Linked DNA regions of Glaciimonas sp. PCH181. The protein of the gene in region 2 interacts with the protein of the main gene of each other region in a pairwise test. Links are inferred from orthologs where the notes say so. Each region holds a gene or a part of one and is shown on either strand. Other genes may lie near its edges.

The links.
Region 1: the proteins of dnaQ (region 2) and dnaE interact in binary tests that used the Escherichia coli proteins (3 or more experiments, as listed by UniProt). The link is inferred for Glaciimonas sp. PCH181 from one-to-one orthologs.

What each region holds. Positions count from the first base shown.
Region 1 is NZ_PYFP01000001.1:2,408,366-2,412,717, forward strand. The notes cover bases 212-4,244. They hold dnaE (DNA polymerase III subunit alpha), read right to left. Parts: upstream 3,880-4,244; coding sequence 412-3,879; downstream 212-411. Other genes in these bases: C7W93_RS11030 (O-antigen ligase), read right to left, coding at 212-269; C7W93_RS11040 (sulfurtransferase), read left to right, coding at 4,009-4,244. Also shown: more of C7W93_RS11030, read right to left, coding at 1-211; more of C7W93_RS11040, read left to right, coding at 4,245-4,352. UniProt on the Escherichia coli protein: DNA polymerase III is a complex, multichain enzyme responsible for most of the replicative synthesis in bacteria. This DNA polymerase also exhibits 3' to 5' exonuclease activity. The alpha chain is the DNA polymerase catalytic subunit.
Region 2 is NZ_PYFP01000001.1:2,054,734-2,057,943, forward strand. The notes cover bases 84-2,974. They hold dnaQ (DNA polymerase III subunit epsilon), read right to left. Parts: upstream 1,947-2,974; coding sequence 1,221-1,946; downstream 84-1,220. Other genes in these bases: C7W93_RS09515 (DUF1304 domain-containing protein), read left to right, coding at 84-254; C7W93_RS09520 (hypothetical protein), read right to left, coding at 324-569; C7W93_RS09525 (hypothetical protein), read right to left, coding at 668-907; rnhA (ribonuclease HI), read right to left, coding at 2,009-2,443; C7W93_RS09545 (class I SAM-dependent methyltransferase), read right to left, coding at 2,541-2,974. Outside these bases: more of C7W93_RS09515, read left to right, coding at 1-83; more of C7W93_RS09545, read right to left, coding at 2,975-3,210. UniProt on the Escherichia coli protein: DNA polymerase III is a complex, multichain enzyme responsible for most of the replicative synthesis in bacteria. The epsilon subunit contain the editing function and is a proofreading 3'-5' exonuclease.

The DNA.
Region 1 (4,352 bases), 350 kb from region 2 along the record:
TAATATTTAACGGCAAACTGACCTGTAGCTAATTGATTCAAAAATACTGCGATGACCAGGGAAGCCATCGCAAGATGAAGCTGCCAATACTCTCTGAGTAGCTGCGCAAACCGCATCTGCATCGGTTTATACCGACTGATTCCGGCGATAAGACTAAATATTAAAACCAGAAAAAAACAAATATTACCGGCGTTATGTAGTCCCAGTGAAAAAGCCGGGAAAAGCATGATGGCAATAAATACCGGCCACGTGTAGTAGGACAAATTCATACTCCAAATTGCTTACAAAAAAAGTAGGTGCTTGTAGCTTTTATCAGCGGCACCTAATATTAATAATCGGGATAAGAACGTTATGAGCGTTACATTACGCACTGACGTTAATTGCTTGCTCGTGTAATGTCGTAACCCAAAATCAATACTCAACCATGACAGCATCCTTGCCTAATCTCGCAGTCAAAGATGCCTGCAAACCATCATTCGGCGAAATACGCCAGGCATCACCCAATACAATATCGCATCCAATCTCTTGACCGGTATAGTGAACCGTCAATGGCAGCCCGGTTTCAGAGCGATGCGACGACAGCATTTCTTTCAGCTCAGTAACGCCGATCTGCGGGGTTGCTGTTGTTAGCGACAATACAAATTGCCGCCCATAATGAATCCGCGCCGCGGCGATATCCATTACTTTTTCGGCCGATACGCGCAAGCCGCCGTTAAATCGATCTTCCGAGACTTTGCCTTGCACGACCAGAAATTCGTCCTCCTTGAAGAAGGCTTTATTTGGCTCGAATTGCTCGCTATAGACAGTGACATCCACGGTCGCGCTGCCATCGTCGAGCGTGACAATGATCATTTTCCCGCGCTGAGTCATTTGCGTGCGCAATCCTGAAATGATTCCGGCTAGTGTTCTTGGATCACGCGATGGTTCCAGATTGCCTAACGGCGTGCGGGCAAAACGACGGGCTTCGGGCGCGTAGGCATGAAATAAGTGGCCCGACAAATAAAATCCAAGCGCGGATTTTTCTTCGGTGAGCTTTTGCTTATCGGTCCATGGCGTGGCCTTGACATATTCTGGCGGCGGCTCCAGATCGCTATCATCGCCGCCGAACAGACTGACCTGATTTGCCGCTGCCAGTTTCTGATCTGCGGCTTCCATCGCCAGCGGCACGGAAGCGATCAAAATACCGCGATCCACGTTGAAACTATCGAATGCACCGGCGCGAATCAAGGATTCGATCGTGCGCCGATTGATCTGGCGTTTATCGACGCGTACGCAAAAATCAAACAAATCAACGAAATGTTTTTCTTTCCGTGCAACAACAATAGCCTCAATCGCATTTTGGCCAGAGCCTTTTACAGCCCCAAGACCATAACGAATGAAGGCCGCTTTTTTCCCCGCTTCGGCCTCAGGCGTAAAGCGATATTCCGACAGATTGATATCTGGCGGCAGCAGCGTCAGCTTGCAAACATCTAACGCATCCTCAACCAGAATTTTAACTTTCTCGGTGTCATCCATCGCCAGCGATAAGTTGGCTGCCATGAAGGCCGCCGGATGATGGGCTTTTAAATAGGCGGTGTGATACGACAATAAAGCGTAGGCGGCGGCGTGCGATTTGTTGAAACCGTAGCCCGCGAATTTTTCCATCAAATCGAAAATTTCATCCGCTTTGGCTTCGCTCAAACCATCTTTGGCAGCACCGTCACGGAATATCTGACGATGCTCTGCCATCTCCTCCGCTTTTTTCTTACCCATCGCACGACGCAGCAAATCCGCGCCGCCGAGCGAGTAGCCGCCGACGACCTGCGCCATCTGCATTACCTGCTCCTGATACACCATGATGCCGTAGGTCTCAGACAAAATACCTTCGGTACGCGGATCGGGATAGTCGAAACGTTCACCGTGTTTACGTTTGCAGAAATCCGGAATCAGATCCATCGGACCCGGACGATATAGCGCCACCAGCGCGATAATATCTTCGAAGCGATCGGGACGTGCATCCTTCAGCATCCCTTGCATGCCGCGGCTTTCCAGCTGAAATACGGCGACTGTTTTAGCAGCGGTCAGCAATTGATACGAAGCGCGATCATTCAGCGGCAATTTCTCCAGACTGAAGTCCGCCATCGCCGGATCGAGATGCTTTATATACCGCACAGCGCGATCAAGAATAGTCAGCGTGGTCAAACCCAAAAAGTCGAACTTGACCAGACCAACGGCCTCGACATCATCTTTATCGTATTGCGATACCACGCCGGCATCGCCGCCCTGCGTGTAGAGCGGACAAAAATCGGTCAGTTTTCCGGGTGCAATCAGTACGCCACCGGCATGCATACCGATATTCCGCGCGATCCCCTCAACCTGCTGGGCCAGACTTAACAGTTGCTTGACCTCTTCTTCATTTTCCAGCCGCTCCGCCAGCATCGGCTCTTCTTTGATCGCATCGGCAATTGTGACGTGCTTGCCCGGCTTGAAAGGGATCAGCTTGGAAATACCATCACAGAAGTTATAGCCAAAATCCAGCACCCGACCGACATCGCGAATCGCGCCCTTGGCGGCCATCGTTCCGAAGGTCGCAATCTGCGACACCGCATCTTTGCCGTATAAATCCTTGACGTGTTGAATCACACGGTCACGGCCTTCCTGGCAAAAGTCGATATCGAAGTCGGGCATCGAGACCCGCTCAGGATTAAGAAAGCGCTCAAACAGCAGGTTATATCGCAGCGGATCAAGATCAGTAATTTGCAGCGAATAAGCGACCAATGAACCAGCACCAGAACCCCGCCCCGGTCCGACCGGCACGCCATTTTCTTTCGCCCAGCGAATAAACTCAGCAACGATCAAAAAGTAGCCGGGAAAACCCATTTTGATGATCGTATCGATTTCAAACTTCAACCGATCCTGATAGCGTTGCCGATTTTGTTCGCGCTTCTCTTCATCCGGAAACAAATGCAGCATCCGCATTTCCAAACCATCTTTCGACTGCTGATCCAGAAAATCGCCAATCGACATCCCATCCGGCGTTGGAAAATCCGGTAACTGGGGCTTACCAAGTTGCAGCGATAAATTACAACGTTTGGCAATTTCAACGGAGTTTTGCAATGCCGCTGGCATGTCGGCGAACAGCGCAGCCATTTCTGCCTGGGTTTTAAAGCATTGCTGATCGTTGAAACGCCGCACCCGCCGGGCGTTGGCCAGCATTTCGCCTTCAGAAATACAGGTGCGCGCCTCGTGGGCGATAAATTCTTCTTTATCCAGAAATTGAATCGGATGGGTCGCGACTACTGGCAATTGCAACTCAGAGGCCAGTGCGACCGCCTGACGAACGTGCGGCTCCATATTCGGCTGATCAGCACGCTGCACTTCGATGTAAAAATTATCCGGAAAAATCGTCATCCAGCGCTCGGCGCAGCGTTTCGCCGCCGCCAGATTGCTATTGTCAATGGCGATGCCGACGTCACCAAAATGCGCCCCGGACAACGCAATCAGACCGTTACCGTTAGGTTGATGCTGAAGATCCTCTAACCATTCCTGGCGAATTTCAGCGCGGCCACGATGCAAATTTTCCAGCCATGCCTTAGATAACAATTCACATAATTGCAAATAACCAGCGCGATTCTTGACCAATAACAGCAGCCGGGATGGTTTATCGCGCGTCTCGTTATTGGTAATCCAGACGTCGCAACCAATGATCGGCTTCACGCCTTTACTGCGGGCAGCCTTGTAGAATTTAACCATGCCAAACAGGTTGGCAAGATCGGAGATCCCTAGCGCCGCTTGCTGATCGTTCGCGGCGGCTTTAATTACGTCATCGATGCGGACTAAGCCATCGACAATTGAGTATTCGGAATGCAGGCGGAGATGGGTGAATTGCGGTGTCGTCATGGGCCGTATTTTACATCGGCCCTCGATCCGAATCGCCATTCATGCGTGTAAATCGCGTTGAAAAGCCGACACGCGTTTATAATACTGTGAAATCAATGACTTACAGTGAAACCACACACACCCAATCTTATGTCGTCCACACCTATTTACGTCAACATCGCAGCATATAAATTTATCACTTTCGACGATACTGCGGACAAACGCGCAGAATTTCTGACAACGTGCACGCAACTGCAATTAAAAGGAACGATTTTACTTAGCCCGGAAGGCATTAATCTGTTTCTGGCGGGTTTGCGTGAACAAATTGATCAGTTTTTGACATGGTTACGCGCTGATGCACGCTTTTCTGATCTGGAAGTAAAAGAGAGTTATTCAAAAAACCAACCGTTCACGCGCATGCTGGTCAAGCTCAAAGCCGAAATCATTACGATGAAACATCCGCTGATTAAGCCAGAACTAGGCCGCGCGCCATC
Region 2 (3,210 bases):
CTTTTCGTCTGACACAGGAGTTCGCCACCGCCTCGAAAACGCTCGCCGCGAATCAGGGTTTATATAATGGGTTTCTTGCGGCGGGGCTGATTTGGGGTCTTTACCTGGGAACGGCGGGCTTGGCGATTAGTGTGTTTTTTCTGCTTTGTGTGATTATTGCAGGAATATTTGGCGCGGCTACAGTAGGTAAAAAGATCCTGTTCGTTCAAGCGCTGCCTGCTGCCATTGCGTTGGGGTTTTTGTTGGCGGCTTGAGGGGCTTTTTTCGGCCTGAATGCATTGGACTGACTATTGATATTAATCGCAGGCTGATTGGTTGGTTTATCAGGTTGCTTTGGATTTGCACTGACTGATCATCTCCGTGGCGATCTTTAGAGCCTCCTGCTCGGCTTCTGCCTGAGTGCTGAAAATGTGCTCGACGGAAACGCGCTGGTTGGGGAATATATTGTTGCGGTGCATCGGGTTGGGTGACGGTGCGAAGATCGTTACGTAGGCTGCCCAGTGTTCGCTATCGGGCAGTAAAACACCTGAATACTCAATTTCATACGTACCTATGGTAGTGGATGGCATTGTAGTCTCCTAGTTGTTATTAGGATCGTACCATGGAAAAAAGTGGACGTGCATTGAGGGGGTTCTTCGTCTACTGGACGAGTGTTAGGCGAACCAATTCACTTAACCAGAAAAGCCCCAATGCGCTTCTTCTCCAGCACCATTTTTCCAACCAAACGCCCAACAATCCACGAAAGCGCAACCCCAACTCCAAAAACCGTCGAATTCTCCCAAACAGGACTCTCAATATACCTAGGCAGAATTACTTTATAGAACAGCACAAACACGCCAATCAAGACCCATGACGCAACTTGTCCAACATATTTAGTATTGAAAAACGATGCTTTTATAGAAGACATAAGCGCGCCCTAAGCAAATATTGAATAGTGCACTGACGCAATGGCAAGCCAGCCTCAGCCGCCCTCCACAGTGTTAACGCAGCGGAAAACAAAAAAGGCCTTTCCGAAGAAAGACCTTTTATATTCTGGTGGGCGGTGCAGAATTCGAATCTGCGACCCCTTGGATGTCGACCAAGTATTCTAACCAGCTGAACTAACCGCCCGTTTGCAACAGGACGAAATAATACAACAACCTTCGCATCTGTACAACCTTAATTTTAATGATTTTCCAACAGCAATCAGAAGAGGTCACAATGATCGCGCTTTCGCGCACTTAGTTTAGTACAACCTCAACCTCTGCCTTATGCCAAATGCATACCCCTCTTACTTCCTTATCCAGACTAGCCAAAACCACCTCGTGATCGGCCAGTTCTTCGGTATTCGCAAGCCGTACAAAAATCTCGCCCAGCGGTGCTAACGGCAACCGTACCCCATCCTCGCCAAGACTCTCATCCCCATCGCCAAAATCAATACTGAAACTATTTTGCCCCCGCGTCATCGCCAAATAAACTTCAGCCAACAACTCAGAATCCAGCAACGCGCCATGCAACGTACGATGCGCATTTGAAATACCGTAACGATCACACAGCGCATCCAGCGAATTCCGCTTGCCGGGATACATCTCCTTCGCCTGGACCAGCGTATCGATAACACCAGCGATTTCATTGCTGAAAATCTCACGATCCAGTCGCTTGAACTCAGCATCCAAAAAGCCCAAATCGAACGGAGCATTATGAATAATGACTTCGGCACCGGCGATGTACTCTCTCAACTCCGCGGCAATCTGTATGAATTTCGGCTTGTCGCTGAGGAATTCCGTCGTCAATCCATGCACCGCCAACGCGCCATCTTCAGAATCACGCTCGGGATTAATGTATTGGTGATAATTGTTGCCAGTTAAACGTCGGTCGATCAATTCAACACAGCCAATTTCGATGATGCGGTCACCGGTGCGCGGATTAAGACCGGTAGTTTCTGTATCTAGAACGATTTGTCGCATAGTCACTTCAATTTTTTAAAAGTATTCGGAAAAGCAAATGGCAAACATCACCCATTATCAGGCTACAAAACAGTGAGTACGCCCCGATTGGCAAGCTGATCAGCACGTTCATTGCCAACATGGCCGGCATGCCCTTTGATCCAGCGCCATTGCATCTGATGCTGCGCCTGTGCCGCATCCAACGCTTGCCATAAATCGACATTCTTCACTGGTGCCTTGGCGGCAGTTTTCCAGCCACGCGCTTTCCAGCCATGAATCCACTCGCTGATCCCTTTCTGAACGTATTGGCTATCGGTATGCACCGTGACCTCGCACGGCTTTTTGAGCACCTTTAAGGCCTCAATCACAGCCAACAACTCCATCCGATTATTGGTCGTATTGCGCTCACCGCCAAATAACTCTTTTTCGTTGCCGCCAGAAATCAGTAACGCGCCCCAGCCGCCAGTGCCGGGATTGCCCTTGCAAGCGCCATCGGTGAATATTTCTACTTTGTCCATGCTTGTCTATTTCTTGAAAATTGAATCAGAACGAAATCGTTTGCAATGCAATTACAGCGCGGCCGCCAAACACTATGCCTGCAGCGCAATTCCCCGCTTATTTTTCGCCCGCTTTATGTATTCGGTTGGTGGCTGGTACGCCCTTGCCCGCCTGGACTGCTTTTTTACTAAACGCCGGTCCAATCAGATGCATACCTTTGACCCGTTTAATCGCTTGCACTATATAAGTAGCGCCAAAATAAGGCCACCAGCGGTTACCGGCTTTCTCCATAAACGAAAAACGGTGCAACCATTTAGCTGTGGAGCATGGCGGCGCGTAACAACCGAAACGGCCACGATTGACTTCCATATTCAGCAGCTTTAACCAGTCTTTCAGGCGCAATAAACTAATAAACTCTGCATTCTGCGGCAAAAAATGCGCGCCCGATAATCGGCCCGTAGATTGCCGTATTCCCCATAAACTGGCGGGATTAAACCCACAAATAATGACCTGCCCTTCGGGAATCAATACCCTCTCCACCTCCCGCAAGACCTGATGCGGCTCGTCGGCAAACTCCAATACATGCGGCAACACCACCAGATCCAGACTTTGTGAGGCAAATGGCAACTCGGCGAAATCGTGCGCGATGACTATTTTAGAGCGGCCCGATGCGTGATCCGGATTTTGCTCCTGCAAACCACAACCAATCAGCGGATTTTGCGCTGAGCCGACAACAACTTTGCTATCGCTCAACCATTTATGCCGCATTCTGTTAGCCTGCAATGCA